Regions from separate parts of the Micromonospora sp. NPDC126480 genome, predicted to be linked through region 2. Evidence: predicted binding sites of a transcription regulator. Region 2 holds the regulator's gene; the other holds the start of a gene.

Region 1 (7,613 bases), on a different contig from region 2:
CGGCGATCCGTGCGGTCGCGGCGTCGGTGAGGATGACGAGGTCACGCGGAGACAGTTCGACCTGCAGGCCCCGGCGGCCGGCCGAGACGTACACGGTGTCGTGCCGCAGCGCCGTCTCGTCGAGCACGGTGGGCAGGCGGCGTCGCTGGCCGAGCGGGCTGATCCCGCCCCGCACGTAGCCGGTGGCGCGCTCCGCGGACGCCCGGTCGGCCAGCGCGGCCCGCTTGCCGCCCACCGCCGCGGCGAGGGCCTTCAGGTCCAGCTCACCGGTCACCGGAACGACCGCCACGGTGAGCGTGCCGTCGACCTCGGTCACCAGCGACTTGAACACGCGCTCCGGGGGCACGCCGAGCGCCTCCGCCACCAGGGCACCGTAGTTCGGGGCATCGGGGGAGACGTCGTACGGATGGGTGCGGTGCGCGACCTTCCGCTTGGCCAGCAACGCGGTCGCCGGAGTCCCCTGTCCCGCCACGCCGCCACGCTAGCCGCCCCATCCCGCCCGGGCCAGCCGGTTCAGTCGGCCGCCCGCGCCGCACCCGGTCGACGGGATCAGGCGGGTGTGACCGGGCGGGCGATCAGGACCGTCGGGGATCCGGCCACCCGGGTCAGCACGACGCTGGCCGGCTCGTCGCCGGTCAGCTTCAGGTCGCGGCGGAGCTTCTCCGGCTCGAGGGCGGAGCCGCGTTTGAGGATCTCGACCCGGCCGACGCGGCGTTCGCGCAGCAGCGCGCGCAGCCGCTTCAGGGAGAACGGCAGCACGTCGGTGATCTCCAGGCAGCGCGCGAAGGGGGTCGGCGACCGCGTGTCGGCGTACAGGTAGGCGATCGTCGGGTCGGCCAGGTTCGCTTCGAGTTCGCCGGCCAGCTCGGCGACGAAGTGCGCGCGCACCACGGCCGGGTCCGGGTCGTACACGTACCGCCGTACCGGCCCGACCGGCGCCTCAAGCCCGCCGGAGCCGGTCAGCTCGTGTGCGGTCACGGTGTGAGAAGGGAACCCTTCTCTACCGGAGGCGTTAACAAGGGGCCCTTCCTTCAGCACGGTGGCGCGGCGGGGGACCTGCGCCAGCTCGCCGCACCACAGGGCGGCCTCGACCAGGTCGCCGTCGACACTCACCCACTCCGCCTCGGCGCCCGCCGGGATCAGCCCGTGGTCCAGGCCGGGCGCGACCTTCACCACCGTGCGCGGCACGCGTTCCGCCAGCCCGACCACGAAGTCCCACGGGGGCGAGTAGGCGTTCGGGTCGAAGATCCGCCGGCCGGACGCCCGGCGCGCGGGGTCGCAGAAGACGCCGTCGACCCGGCTCACGTCGAACGCGGTCGCGTCACCGCACTCCACCGTGAACCGGTCGGCCAGCCCGTTGGCCTCGGCGTTCGCGGCGGCCATCGCGGCGGTCAACGGGTCGGCCTCCACCCCGTACACCCGGCTGCCCGCCCGAGCGGCGGCGAGCGCGTCGGCGCCGAGGCCGCAGCCGAGATCGGCCAGGGTCGTGACGCCGGCGGTGCGGAGCCGGTCGGCCCGGCGCCGCGCCACCACTCCCCGGGTGGCCTGCTCGAGGCCGGCCCGGGTGAAGAACATCCCGGCCGCCACCGGACCGAACTTGCCGACCGCCCGCCGCCGCAGTTCGGCCTGCGTCAGCGCCGCCGCGGCCAGCCCGGCCGGCACCCCGGCGGAGCGGAGCGCCGCCGCCGCGGCCAGCGGATCGCCGCCGGCCACCTCGGCCGCCGCGGCGAGCGCCGCCGACCCCTCGGGGGTACGCAGCTCCGCCAGCTTCTCCAGGTCCACCCGGCCATTCTTCCGGCCGGTGCCGGACCGGACGGGCCGGGGGAGCCCGGCGACCCTTGCCTGATCGACTCGAGATTCATGAACTCGGGGTGTCCCGCCCGCCCGGACACCCCGACATCAATGAAACTGAGTGGCAACGCCACACCGGGCGTTCGGGTGCGCGGCGTCAGCGTGGTGTCGGGCAGGCGGCGACGAACGCCCGCCAGCTCGCCGGGGTGAAGGCGAGAACCGGCCCGGCGGGGTCCTTGCTGTCCCGGACGGCGACCACGCCGGGCAGGTTGTCGGCCACCTCGACGCAGGCGCCGCCATTCTGGTTGCTGCGGGAGGACTTGCGCCAGGCGGCGCGGGTCAAATCCATGACTTCGCCACTTCCTCGATCAGGCGGGCGGACTGCCGGCGCGGCAGCGCCTCACCGGCCACAGTCTCCCAACGCCGCCCGAGGCTGGCAAGGTCGTTCGGGCCGTCCACGGTGTGCCCCCGGAGCTGGTTGTCCAGGTGGGCCACCTCGGTGCCCTCGGCGAGCCGGGCCAGCACGAACGGGCCGGCGAGCCCGCCGTACCACGGGGTCTCGGCCGGCACGATCCGCACCTGCACGTGCGAATGGTCGGCAAGGCCACGCAGGTGCTCCACCTGCCCGTGCATGGTGGCCCGGTCGCCGACCTGCCGGCGCAGCACCTGCTCGTCGAGCACCGCGACCAGTTGCGGCGGCTCCTCGCGGGCGAGAATCTCCTGCCGGGCCATCCGGGCCAGCACCCGCTTCTCGATCTGCGCCTCGGCCAGCGGCGGACCGGCCTGGAGCATCGCCCGCGCGTACGCCTCGGTCTGGAGCAGTCCCGGCACGACGGCCGGGTCGTACCAGCGCAGCGCGACGGCCTCCCGCTCGATCTCGCCCCACGGCCGGAACCAGTCCGGCTCGGCCTGCTGCCGGATCAACTCGAGCAGCCCGACGAAGAGGCCACCGGTCTCCAGCACCTTGTCGAACCGGGCCAGGTAGTCGGCGCTGAGCTGGTGCGGGCCGATCTCCATCGCGCTCACCGACGACGCTGAATAGTTGAGCAACCTGCCCAGCTCCTCCTGGCTGAGCCCGCGCGTCTTGCGGGCCCGGCGCAGCTGGTCGCGCAGGAACTCAAGGGTTGGTACCTCGGCCATCCGTCCGCCCTCCGTGATGTGTTGGCGCCGGACAGTAAGGGCCGGCCGGTCGGCGGGGAAGTGAGTGCCGGCGTGTTGCGGTAATCCCTGGCGGAAGAGTGGCGACGCGCCGGGGTGTCCCGTTGGCACTCTCCTTGACGGAGTGCTAGCCGAGGAATAACCTGCGATTAGCACTCTCACCCTGAGGGTGCCAATCTCCGGGCGTTGGCGTCCGGGGGTTGACGCCAGGCGGACCGGCACCCGCGACGACGGCCCCGCCCGGTGGCATGTGGCAGATTGACGCTGGTCGGCACGCCCGGCCGGTAACGAAACCAGTACCCCAGGAGGGTATGCCCGTGACTACCGCGACCAAGGTTGCGATCAAGCCGCTCGAGGACCGGATCGTGGTCCAGGCGAACGAGGCTGAGACCACCACGGCGTCGGGCATCGTGATCCCCGACACCGCCAAGGAGAAGCCGCAGGAGGGCACCGTCCTCGCTGTCGGCCCGGGCCGGATCGACGACAAGGGCAACCGCGTGCCGCTCGACGTAGCCGTCGGCGACACCGTCCTCTACTCGAAGTACGGCGGCACCGAGGTCAAGTACGCCGGCGAGGAGTACCTGGTGCTCTCCGCCCGCGACGTCCTCGCGGTCATCGAGAAGTAAGCAACCGAGCAGTGTCGTTGCCCCGGTCCGGCTCGCCGGGCCGGGGCGACGTCGCTTCGAAGGGACATTCATGGCGAAGATCCTGAGCTTCTCGGACGACGCGCGGCACCTGCTGGAGCACGGTGTCAACGCCCTCGCGGACGCGGTCAAGGTCACCCTCGGCCCCCGCGGGCGCAACGTCGTCCTGGACAAGAAGTTTGGTGCGCCCACGATCACCAACGACGGCGTGACCATCGCCAAGGAGATCGAGCTCACCAACCCGTACGAGAACCTCGGCGCGCAGCTGGTCAAGGAGGTGGCGACCAAGACCAACGACGTCGCCGGCGACGGGACCACCACCGCGACCGTGCTGGCCCAGGCGATGGTCCGCGAGGGCCTGCGCAACGTCGCGGCCGGCGCCAACCCGACCGGCCTCAAGCGGGGCATCGACTCGGCGGCCGCGAAGGTCTCCGAGGCGCTGCTCGGCAAGGCCGTCGAGGTGTCCGACAAGGCGGCGATCGCGCACGTGGCGACCGTCTCCGCGCAGGACGCGACGATCGGCGAGCTGATCGCCGAGGCGATGGAGAAGGTCGGCCGCGACGGCGTCATCACCGTCGAGGAGGGCTCCACCCTCGCCACCGAGCTGGACGTGACCGAGGGTCTCCAGTTCGACAAGGGCTTCATCTCGCCGAACTTCGTCACCGACGTGGAGGCGCAGGAGGCGGTCCTGGAGGACCCGTACATCCTGATCACCACGCAGAAGATCTCGGCGATCGAGGAGCTGCTGCCGCTGCTGGAGAAGGTCCTGCAGAACAGCAAGCCGCTGCTCATCATCGCCGAGGACGTCGAGGGTCAGGCCCTGTCCACCCTGGTGGTCAACTCGCTCCGCAAGACCATCAAGGTCTGCGCGGTGAAGGCCCCGGGCTTCGGGGACCGCCGCAAGGCGATGCTGCAGGACATGGCGATCCTCACCGGCGCGGAGCTGGTCGCGCCCGAGCTGGGCTACAAGCTCGACCAGGTCGGCCTGGAGGTGCTCGGCACCGCCCGGCGCGTGGTGGTCGACAAGGAGAACACCACGATCGTCGAAGGCGGCGGCCAGGCTTCCGACGTCACCGACCGGGTCGCCCAGATCCGCAAGGAGATCGAGGCCTCGGACTCCGAGTGGGACCGGGAGAAGCTCTCCGAGCGGCTGGCCAAGCTCTCCGGCGGCGTTGCCGTCATCAAGGTGGGCGCCGCGACCGAGGTCGAGATGAAGGAGCGCAAGCACCGCATCGAGGACGCGATCGCCGCGACCAAGGCAGCGGTCGAGGAGGGTACGGTCCCCGGCGGCGGTGCCGCCCTGGCCCAGATCCTGCCGGTGCTCGACGACGACCTCGGCTTCACCGGTGACGAGAAGGTGGGCGTCTCGATCGTGCGCAAGGCACTTGTCGAGCCGCTGCGCTGGATCGCGCAGAACGCCGGCCACGACGGCTACGTGGTGGTGCAGAAGGTCGTCGGCAAGGACTGGGGCCACGGCCTCGACGCGGCCACCGGCGAGTACGTGGACCTGGCCAAGTCCGGCATCCTCGACCCGGTGAAGGTGACCCGCAACGCGGTCGCCAACGCCGCGTCCATCGCCGGCCTGCTGCTCACCACGGAGAGCCTCGTGGTGGAGAAGCCGGCGGAGCCGGAGCCGGCCGCGGGCGGCCACGGTCACTCGCACGGCCACGGCCACAGCCACCAGCACGGCCCGGGCTTCTGACCCACGCCGCAGGCCCGTCCGGGGCGCACCGTCGTACGCGGCGGTGCGCCCCGACGCATTCCCGGGTGCTTACGGAACTCTGACGTGCCTACCGGCTCCCGCCCCGATCGGAAAGACTGGTCCGCGTGACCACCACGACGCGCCGCCACGCTGCCCTGGCCGGGGTGACCGCCGCCGCCGTGGCGATCGGCTCGGCCGAACTGGTGGCGGTGCTGAGCGGTCCGCGATCCGCGCCGCTGGTGGCCGTCGGAGGGCTGGTGGTCGACACCGTGCCCGAGCCGCTCAAGCAGCTCGGCATCGCGCTCTTCGGCACGTACGACAAGATCGCTCTGCTGGTGGGCACGGCGCTGCTGCTGGCCGCGTTCGCCGCGCTGCTCGGTGTCCTGTCCCGGCGCCGGATGACGTACGGTCTGGCCGGCGTCGCGGCCTTCACGGCCCTGGGGATCGCCGCGGCGCTGACCCGGGCCGGCGCGGACGCCGGCGACGCCCTGCCGGCGCTGGTCGGCGGTGGCCTCGGCGCGCTTGTGCTGTGGGCGTTCATCGCCGGCCCGCTGGAGCTGGACCCCTGGCCCTGGCGGTCACCCACGCCGGAGCCGGAGCACGACGAGGAGGCGACCGGCCCGGACCCGGAGTCGCGGCGGCGGTTCCTCGCCGCGAGCGGGCTGCTGCTCGGGGCGGCCGGCGTGGCCGGCCTCGGCGGCCGGTGGCTGGCCGGCCGGCGCGGCGTCTCGGCGGCCCGCGACGCGATCGCACTGCCGCCCCCGGCCTCTCCGGCGCCCGCCGTCCCGCCGGGCGCCGACCTGAACGTGCCGCAGCTCGCCCCCTACGTCACGCCGAACTCCGGCTTCTACCGGATCGACACCGCCCTGGTGGTGCCGCAGGTGGACCCCGCCACCTGGCGGCTGCGCATTCACGGCCGGGTCCGCAACCCGGTCACGCTCACTTTCGACGACCTGCTGGCCCGGCCACTGGTGGAGCGGTACGTCACCCTGGCCTGCGTCTCCAACGAGGTCGGCGGTGACCTGATCGGCAACGCGCGCTGGCTCGGCGTGCCGCTCAAGGACCTGCTGGACGAGGCGGATCCGGAGGAGGGCGCGGACCAGGTGGTCGGGCGGTCGGTCGACGGCTGGACCTGCGGCACCCCCACCACGGTGCTGCGGGACGGGCGGGACGCGCTGCTGGCGGTGGGTATGAACGGTGAGCCGCTGCCGGTCGAGCACGGCTTCCCGGCCCGGGTGGTGGTGCCGGGGCTGTACGGCTACGTGTCGGCCTGCAAGTGGGTGACCGAGCTGGAGCTGACGAGCTTCGCGGACTTCGACGCGTACTGGGTGCCGCGCGGCTGGTCGGCGCAGGGCCCGGTGAAGACGCAGTCGCGGATCGACACGCCGCGCCCCCGCAACCGGCTGAGCGCCGGCCAGGTGGTCGTCGCCGGGGTGGCCTGGGCGCAGCACCGCGGCATCCGCCGGGTGGAGGTCCGCGTGGACGAGGGCCCCTGGCGGGAGGTGGTCCTCGCGCCGGCCGTCTCGGTGGACACCTGGGTGCAGTGGTCGTGGCGGTGGGACGCGACGCCGGGGGAGCACACGCTCCAGGTCCGGGCCACCGACTCGACCGGTGCGACCCAGCCGGCCCGGCGGACGGCGGTGGCCCCGGACGGCGCGACCGGCTGGCACACGGTACGCGTGACCGTCCGCTGACCGAACGGCCCGCCCCACCTCACCACGCCGCCACCTGTGCCGGCTCCCCTTTGCTCTGCTTCAACCCACGCAACGATTCCGACGCTGTTCCGGTGCGTCCGTTGAAGCAGAGCAAAGGGGATCGCGGAGGTCCCTGCGGGTACCGAGACGCGGGTAGCGGGCGGGGTCCCCCGACGCGTGACGCCGCGCCCCGCAACAGGGGGCGCGGCGTCACGATGAAGTCGTACGGCCTGGTCAGGCGATCTTGCGTTGCTCGGGCACGGCGGACTTGTGCGGACGGCCCAGGCGGGCCTCCAGGCGCGCCACGTCCACCCGGCTCTTCCGGCGGTCGGCCAGGTCCTCCCAGCCCATGGCCAGCAGCCGCAGCCGCTCCGACTCGCTGAAGCCGCCCCACACGCCGTACGGCTCGCGGACGGAGAGCGCGTGCGCCGCGCACTCGGCGCGGACCGGGCAGGTGCGGCAGACCGCCTTGGCGCCCGACTCCCGGCGCAGCCGGGACGAACCCCGCTCGCCGTCCGGGTGGAAGAACTGGGCGCTGTCCCGACCTCGGCAGGCGCCCAGGCGCTGCCAGTCCCAGAGGTCGACGATAGGTCCGGGAAGTCTGCGTACGTTCGACATCAGCAC
Region 2 (7,613 bases):
CTCCGGCCTGCCGCTGGACGTGCTGGACCCGGCCGGGCTGGCCGGCGCGGAGCGGGCGCGGGCGAGCGGCCTGCTCGACGCGGCGGAGTGGGCGGCCGGCCGCGCCGTGCTGACCCTGCGTGGCCGGCTGCTCGCCGACGCCGTGGTGCGTGACCTGCTGCCGTGACCGCCGCTCCCGGCCGGGTCCCCCCGCGTCGGGCGAGGGTGGGTGGTGCCGACCGGCCGGGGGAGCGGCCGGTCGGGATCACTTGATGAAGTTCGCGGACATCGGGTAGCGGTACAGCGTGCCCTCGTTCGCCCGCAGGCCGGCGATGATGCCGAACACGATCTGGATCACCACGACGGCGATGCTGGGCAGGAACAGCAGGCACCAGCTGACGAAGAGCAGCACGAAGGCGATGAGCGACCACACGATCTGGAAGTTCAGCGCCGCGAGGGCGTGGGCCCGGACGCTCGGCGACTGGTTGCCGCGGGCCAGGTACGCGATCAGCGGGGCGACGAAACCGAGCGGGCCGAAGCTGACCAACGCGCCGAGCGCGCCGCCGAAGTGCGCGACGAGCGCCCAGGTCTTGTCCTCGTTGTTGGCGTAGCCGGCGGGTGGGCCGTACGCGCCGCCGGTCGGGTAGCCCGGACCGGGAGGGGGATATCCACCCGGCGGCGGGTAGCCGCCGGACGGCGGAGTGTCACCGGTGGGTGGCGGATAGCCGCCGGGCGGGGGATAGCCGCCCGCGCCGGGTGCGCCGGACAGTGGTGTGGTGGGCTCGTCGGGGCCGGGGCCCTGGGGGTCTCCGCTGCCGGGAGGGCGAGGTGGTTCAGTCATGGGGATCACGGTAGGGGCAGCCGACAACGGCGCACCAGAGCGACACCGGCCCGGATGTCCGGATGAACGGCCCTGGTGTGACGGGACGGCACCGCCCCGGCGTCGCGGTCGGCCGTCGGGGCGCCCCAATCGTCCCTCGTTGATCATCGCGGCGGCGGGCGCGCCGACGTAGACTGGCACTCGCTACAGTCGAGTGCCAGGGCGCCGCCCGGGCAGCCGGCGGCCGACGCGCGACAGGAGGTGGGGAGGATGGGTCTCGACGACCGCAAGCTCGCGGTGCTGCGCGCGATCGTCGAGGACTACGTCGCCACCCAGGAGCCGGTCGGCAGCAAGGCCCTGGTCGAGCGCCATCAGCTGGGCGTCTCCCCGGCGACCGTCCGTAACGACATGGCGGTCCTCGAGGAGGAGGGCTACATCCGGCAGCCGCACACCAGCGCGGGCCGGGTCCCCACCGACCGGGGCTACCGGCTCTTCGTGGACCGGCTGTCCCGGGTCAAGCCGCTCAGCCCGGCCGAGCGCCGCGCGATAGAGCGCTTCCTGGTCGGCGCGGTCGACCTCGACGACGTGGTGCACCGCACCGTCCGGCTGCTGGCCCAGCTGACCCGGCAGGTCGCCGTCGTGCAGTACCCGTCGCTGGCCCGCTCCTCGGTGCGTCACCTGGAGCTGGTGCCCATCTCCACCACCCGGTTGATGCTCGTCATGATCGCCGACACCGGCCGCGTCGAGCAGCGCCTCGTCGAGCTGCCCCGGCCGATCCCCGCCGACGACGTCACCGACCTGCGCCGACTGGTCAACGAGAAGCTGGTCGGCACCCGGCTGTCCGAGACGCCGCCCCTGGTGCAGGCGCTGGTCGACGAGGCCACGGCCGAGCTGCGCCCCGCCATGACCACGCTCTCCACGGTGCTGCTGGAGACGCTGGTCGAGCGGCACGAGGAGCGGATCGCCCTGGCCGGCACCGCCAACCTGGCCCGGGGCGGCCTGCTCGACTTCCAGGGCTCGCTGCGGCCGATCCTGGAGGCGCTGGAGGAGGAGGTCGTGCTCCTCAAGCTCATCGGCGAGGTCGAGCCGAGCACCATGCGGGTCCGCATCGGCGACGAGAATGAGATCGACAATCTCCGTGCGGCGTCGGTGGTCAGCACCGGCTACGGCCCCGGGGCCACCATCGTCGGTGGTCTCGGCGTGCTGGGCCCGACCCGGATGGACTACCCCGGCACCATCGCCACGGTGCGGGCCGTGGCACGCTACGTGGGCGACCTGCTGGCCCAGAACTAGGCAGTACCCGTCCGGCCACGTTCGGGCCGGCGGCCGGCGCAACGCGAGACGAACATGAGGACACGGAACGCAGTGGCCAGGGACTACTACGGCATCCTCGGCGTGAGCCGGGACGCCTCCGACGACGAGATCAAGCGCGCCTACCGCAAGCTCGCGCGCAAGTACCACCCGGACGTGAATCCGGACCCGGAGGCGCAGGAGAAGTTCAAGGACATCAACGCCGCGTACGAGGTCCTCTCCGACGACCGGAAGCGGCAGATCGTCGACCTCGGCGGCGATCCCCTCGCGCCGGGCGGCGGGGGCGCCGGCGGTCCGGGCGGTCCCGGCGGGGCGGGCCCGTTCGTCGGCTTCCAGGACATCATGGACGCGTTCTTCGGCGGTGCCGCCGGCGGTGCCCGGGGGCCGCGCCCGCGTACCCGGCCCGGTGCCGACGCGATTCTCCGCCTGGAACTGGATCTGCAGGAGACCGCGTTCGGCGTCGAGGCGCCGATCACCGTCGACACGGCCGTGCTCTGCACCACGTGCTCCGGCGCCGGCACCGCCGCCGGCACCCACCTGGCCACCTGTGAGGCGTGCGGCGGCCGGGGCGAGGTCCAGTCGGTGCAGCGAACCTTCCTCGGCCAGGTCGTGTCGGCCCGGCCGTGCACCGTCTGCCAGGGCTACGGCACGACGATCCCGCACCCCTGCCCGACCTGCGCCGGTGACGGGCGGGTGCGCACCCGCCGCTCGCTCACCGTCAAGATTCCGGCCGGCGTCGAGGACGGCATGCGCATCCGGCTGGCCCAGCAGGGCGAGGTCGGCCCCGGCGGCGGCACGGCCGGCGACCTCTACGTCGAGATCCACGAGCGGCCGCACGACGTCTTCTCCCGCAAGGGCGACGACCTGCACTGCCGGGTGACCGTCCCGATGACGGCGGCGGCGCTCGGCACGCGCCTCACCATCAAGACGCTCGACAGCGAGGAGCCCGTCGACGTCAAGCCCGGCACCCAGCCCGGCAGCACGCTGCGGCTGCGCGCCCGTGGCGTACCGCACCTGCGCGGCACCGGGCGCGGCGACCTCTACGTCCACCTCGACGTCCGTACGCCGACCAAGCTCGACGCCGAGCAGGAGAAGATGCTGCGCGAGTTCGCCCGTACCCGTGGCGAGGAGGTCGCCGAGCTGACCAAGCAGGGCGGCTTCTTCTCCCGGATGCGGGACGCCTTCAACGGCCACGCCTGACGGTCCGGCGGCCCGGCGACCGGCCGGGCCGTTAGCCTGACGATCGTGTCCGCACCGCTCTTCCTCGTCGAGTCGCTGCCCACCGCCGACGAGATGGTCCTCGACGGCCCCGAGGGGCGGCACGCCGCCACCGTGCAGCGACTCCGCGTCGGCGAGCGGCTGCTGCTCGCCGACGGGCGGGGTGGCACGGCCGCCGCGGTGGTCACCGCCGTCGGCAAGGCCACCCTCGACGTCGAGATCACCTCCCGGGGGTACGCGGACGCGCCCGTCCCGCGGCTGGTGGTGGTGCAGGGCATCGCCAAGGGGGACCGGGGCGAACTGGCGGTGCAGGCGATGACCGAGGCGGGCGTCGACGAGATCGTGCCCTGGGCGGCCGAACGGTCGATCGCCCTCTGGCGCGGTGACCGGGGCGTACGGGCCCGGGAGAAGTGGGTCGCCACCGCGCGGGAGGCGGCGAAGCAGGCCCGCCGGCCGTGGCTGCCGGTGGTGGCCGGCTCCCCGGACGAGTCGACGGCCCGGGTGGCCCGCCGGCTCGCCGGGGCGGACGCCGCGTTCGTCCTTCACGAGGCGGCCGAGGAGCGGCTGACGACGGTGGCGCTACCGGCGACCGGTGAGATCGTCCTGGTGGTCGGCCCCGAGGGCGGCATTTCGGACCGCGAGCTGGACGCCTTCACGGAGGCCGGCGCCCGCCCGGTCCGCCTCGGCCCGTCCGTCCTGCGTACCTCCACCGCCGGCGTAGCGGCCCTTGCAGTCCTCTCCACCCGCCTCTCCCGCTGGTAACCCGCCCCACCCTGGCGATCATGGAGTTGTGGTGCCTGACAAAAACCGCAAATCTGGCTGCAACGGGCACCATAAGTCAATGATCGACAGGCTGGGGGTGGGTCAGGTGCGGAGGTAGCTGGCGCCGTTCAGGTCCACGATCGTGCCGGAGGCCCACTCCGCGGCGGGACTCGCCAGCCAGTGCACCGCAGCGGCGATCTCCTCGGGACGGGCCACCCGGTCGAACGGGGACTGGGCGCGGATCGCGGCGCCCCGCTCGCCGCTGAGGTGCTCGGTGGTCATGTCGGTCTCGACGAAGCCCGGGGCCACGGTGGCGACCGCGATGCCGTACGGCGCCAGCGCGACGGCCAGGGACTGGCCCAGGGCGTTCAAACCCGCCTTGCTCGCCCCGTACGCCGGCTGCTCCGGCTCGCCCCGGAACGCGCCCCGCGACGAGACGTTGACGATCCGGCCGCCCCGCTCCCGCATGTGCTGCGCCGCGCACCAGGTGACGTTGGCCGCGCCGGTCAGGTTCGTCTCCACCGCCTGCCGCCAGCGGGCCCGCCACTCCTCGTACGAGGTGCCGAAGACCGGGTGGGGAGCGTCCCGCTCGCCGTACACACCGGCGTTGTTGACCAGCACGTCCAGCCCGCCCAGGCGCGCCGCGGCCTCGTCCACCATGGCGCGTACCGCCGCCGGGTCGGTGAGGTCGGCGCGGACCACCACGTGGCCGTCGCCGGGCAGGTCGGCACGGACCCGTTCGGCGGCCTCGCCGGAGTCCCGGTGGTGGATCGCCACCCGGTCCCCGCCGGCGGCGAACGCCCGCGCCACCGCCCGCCCGATGCCCCGCGAGGCCCCTGTCACCAGCACCGCCCGTGAAGTCACGCCGGCCATCCTGCCGCACTCGGCGCGGCCTGTTAAGAAGGGACCCTTCCACTACCGCAGGCGTTAACAAGGGGCCCTTCCTTACACTGCCCCGGTGAGCACAACTGACTGCCTGTTCTGCCGCATCGTCGCCGGGGAGATCCCGGCCACCGTCGTCCGGGAAACCGAAACCACCCTCGCCTTCCGGGACATCGACCCGAAGGCGCCGGTGCACGTGCTGGTCATCCCGAAGGAGCACTACGCCGACGTGGCCACCCTCGCGCAGGGCGACCCGGGGCTCGCCGGCGAGGTGCTCGTCACCGCCGCCGCGGTGGCCGAGGACGAGGGCCTGCTCGGGGACGGCTTCCGGCTGATGTTCAACACCGGGGCGTACGGCGGGCAGGAGGTCTTCCACGTCCATGCGCACCTGCTCGGCGGCGCGCCGCTCGGCCCGATGCTCGCCCGGAACGTGGCGTGACGGCCGTGCCGGACCGGCTGGACCGGATGGTCCGGCAGGTCCAGGCGCAGGCGCGGATCCCGGCGCTCTCGGCGGCCCTGCACCGTGCCGACCGCCCGTTGTGGACCTGCACGGTCGGCTGGACCGGGAACGACACCGCCCTGGACCCGCAGACCCGGTTCCGGATCGGCTCGGTGACGAAGACCTTCACGGCCGTCCTGGTCATGCAGTGCCGCGACGACGGCCTGCTCGACCTGGACGACCCGCTGAGCCGGCACCTGGACGTGCCGGCGCACGGCGAGCTCACCGTGCGCCGGCTGCTGTCGCACACCGCCGGCCTGCAGCGCGAGCCGTACGGCGACGTCTGGGACACCCTGCGCGCCCCGGACGCCGACCAGTTGCTGGCCGACCTGGCGAAGGCCGAGCGGGTGCTGCCGCCGGGTCGGCGCTACCACTACTCGAACCTGGGGCTGGCCCTGCTCGGCCGGCTGGTCGGGCAGCTGCGGGGCGGCACCTGGGCGGAGGTGCTCACCGACCGGGTGCTGGTCCCGCTGGGGCTGACCACCACCACGGTGACACCCGGCCGGCGGGCCGCCACCGGCTTCCTGGTCGACGTGTACTCCGACGAGGCGCACCCGGAGCCGCCGACGGACTTCGGCGCGGTGGGCCCGGCCGCCCAGCTCTGGAGCACGGCCGGCGACATGGCCCGCTGGGCGGCCTTCCTGGCCGACCCGGCGGCGCTCGACGCGGTCGGCCGGGTGCTCTCGCCCGCCACCCTTGAGGAGATGCGCTGGCCGGTGACGGTCACCGACGAGACGCTCTGGGCCGGCGGGTTCGGCCTCGGGCTGATCCTGGTGCCGCAGGGCAAGCGGATCATGCATGTCGGCCACGACGGTGCGATGCCCGGCTTCCTCGCCGCGGTCTACGGCCGTCGGGGCGGTGCGGGCACCGCCGGCGCGATGGGCGCGGCGGTGCTGGGTTCCAGCGGCACGGCCGGCGAACTGTTCGACCTGCCGCACCGGCTGCTGGCCGCCGCGGCCGAGCACGACCCGGCCGACATCGAACCCTGGCGGCCCGGGCCGCCGGCCCCACCGGAGGTACGCGGGCTGCTCGGCCGCTGGTGGGGCGAGGGTTTCGAGTACGTGTTCAGCTGGCACGACGGCGCCCTGCGAGCCCGCGGCGCGGACGACCCAGCGGGCAAGCCGCCGGCCGTCTTCGCCCCGTTGCCGGACCGCCCGGACGTCTACCGCACGGTCTCCGGCCGGGAGGTCGGCGAGCTGCTGCGCCTGACCCGCGACGGAACCGGAACGGTCGTGCGGATGCACTGGGCCACCTACCGCTTCACCCGTACCCAGGAGACCTTCGACCGCTACGACTTCCGCACCGGCCCCTCCTGACCCACCCGCCTCCGCGATCTTGCACTTTCTGCCCCGGCAAAAAGCTCCAACCAGGGCATGACAGGGGCCAAAAGTGCAAGATCGCGGGGGGTGGGCGCGGGGAAATGGGCGCGGTGCCGGCGGTGTTGAACCGATACGATGGGAGCAACGCCAGCACGCCGTGGCACCCGGCCCGGCGCCGAGATCGAGAGCAGGTGGCTCAGGGCCGCTCGGCCCGACCTATGACCAGCACCCCACCTCCCGGCCCGCCCCGGGCACAGACCAGGATCACCGTTCCGGATTCGAAGATCATGGTCAATCTCCTCGGCGCGGGTGACGAGATCCTGCGACTGGTCGAGCGCTCGGTGAACAGCGACGTGCACGTCCGGGGCAACGAGATCACGATCACCGGCGCTCCCGCGGACAACGCCCTCGCCGAGCGGCTCTTCGGTGAGCTGCTCGAACTCATCGAGAAAGGCGAGACCCTGACCACCGACGCCGTCCGGCGTACCGTCGGCATGCTCGAGCAGGGCAGCGCCGAGCGGCCCGCCGAGGTCCTGACGCTCAACATCCTCTCCCGGCGCGGGCGCACCATCCGCCCCAAGACGCTCGGGCAGAAGCGCTACGTCGACGCGATCGACGCGCACACAATCGTCTTCGGCATCGGCCCGGCCGGCACCGGCAAGACCTACCTAGCGATGGCGAAGGCGGTCCAGGCGCTGCAGGCCAAGCAGGTCAACCGGATCATCCTCACCCGTCCGGCGGTCGAGGCGGGCGAGCGGCTCGGCTTCCTGCCCGGCACGTTGAACGAGAAGATCGACCCGTACCTGCGGCCGCTGTACGACGC

The links. Region 2 encodes HrcA, which represses chaperone genes, less so after heat shock. Its sites were predicted from a motif close to GGTTNGCACNCTCNNNNNGAGNGTGCNAACC; they were not measured.
Region 1: groES (co-chaperone GroES) is a predicted target of HrcA. The motif match lies at 3,097-3,127, and genes of this name have one in related genera.

What each region holds. Positions count from the first base shown of each region.
Region 1 is NZ_JBEORU010000012.1:114,733-122,345, forward strand. It holds gene ybaK (Cys-tRNA(Pro) deacylase) at 1-472, opposite strand, end outside; gene ABTW87_RS14050 (THUMP-like domain-containing protein) at 550-1,782, opposite strand; gene ABTW87_RS14055 (DUF397 domain-containing protein) at 1,949-2,140, opposite strand; gene ABTW87_RS14060 (helix-turn-helix domain-containing protein) at 2,131-2,931, opposite strand; gene groES (co-chaperone GroES) at 3,267-3,575, shown strand; gene groL (chaperonin GroEL) at 3,646-5,295, shown strand; gene ABTW87_RS14075 (sulfite oxidase) at 5,421-6,989, shown strand; gene ABTW87_RS14080 (WhiB family transcriptional regulator) at 7,224-7,607, opposite strand.
Region 2 is NZ_JBEORU010000031.1:54,072-61,684, forward strand. It holds gene hemW (radical SAM family heme chaperone HemW) at 1-166, shown strand, start outside; gene ABTW87_RS24610 (DUF4870 domain-containing protein) at 245-820, opposite strand; gene hrcA (heat-inducible transcriptional repressor HrcA) at 1,070-2,092, shown strand; gene dnaJ (molecular chaperone DnaJ) at 2,165-3,310, shown strand; gene ABTW87_RS24625 (16S rRNA (uracil(1498)-N(3))-methyltransferase) at 3,356-4,090, shown strand; gene ABTW87_RS24630 (SDR family NAD(P)-dependent oxidoreductase) at 4,193-4,954, opposite strand; gene ABTW87_RS24635 (histidine triad nucleotide-binding protein) at 5,049-5,411, shown strand; gene ABTW87_RS24640 (serine hydrolase domain-containing protein) at 5,408-6,787, shown strand; partial or broken gene ABTW87_RS30280 (PhoH family protein) at 7,285-7,613, shown strand, end outside.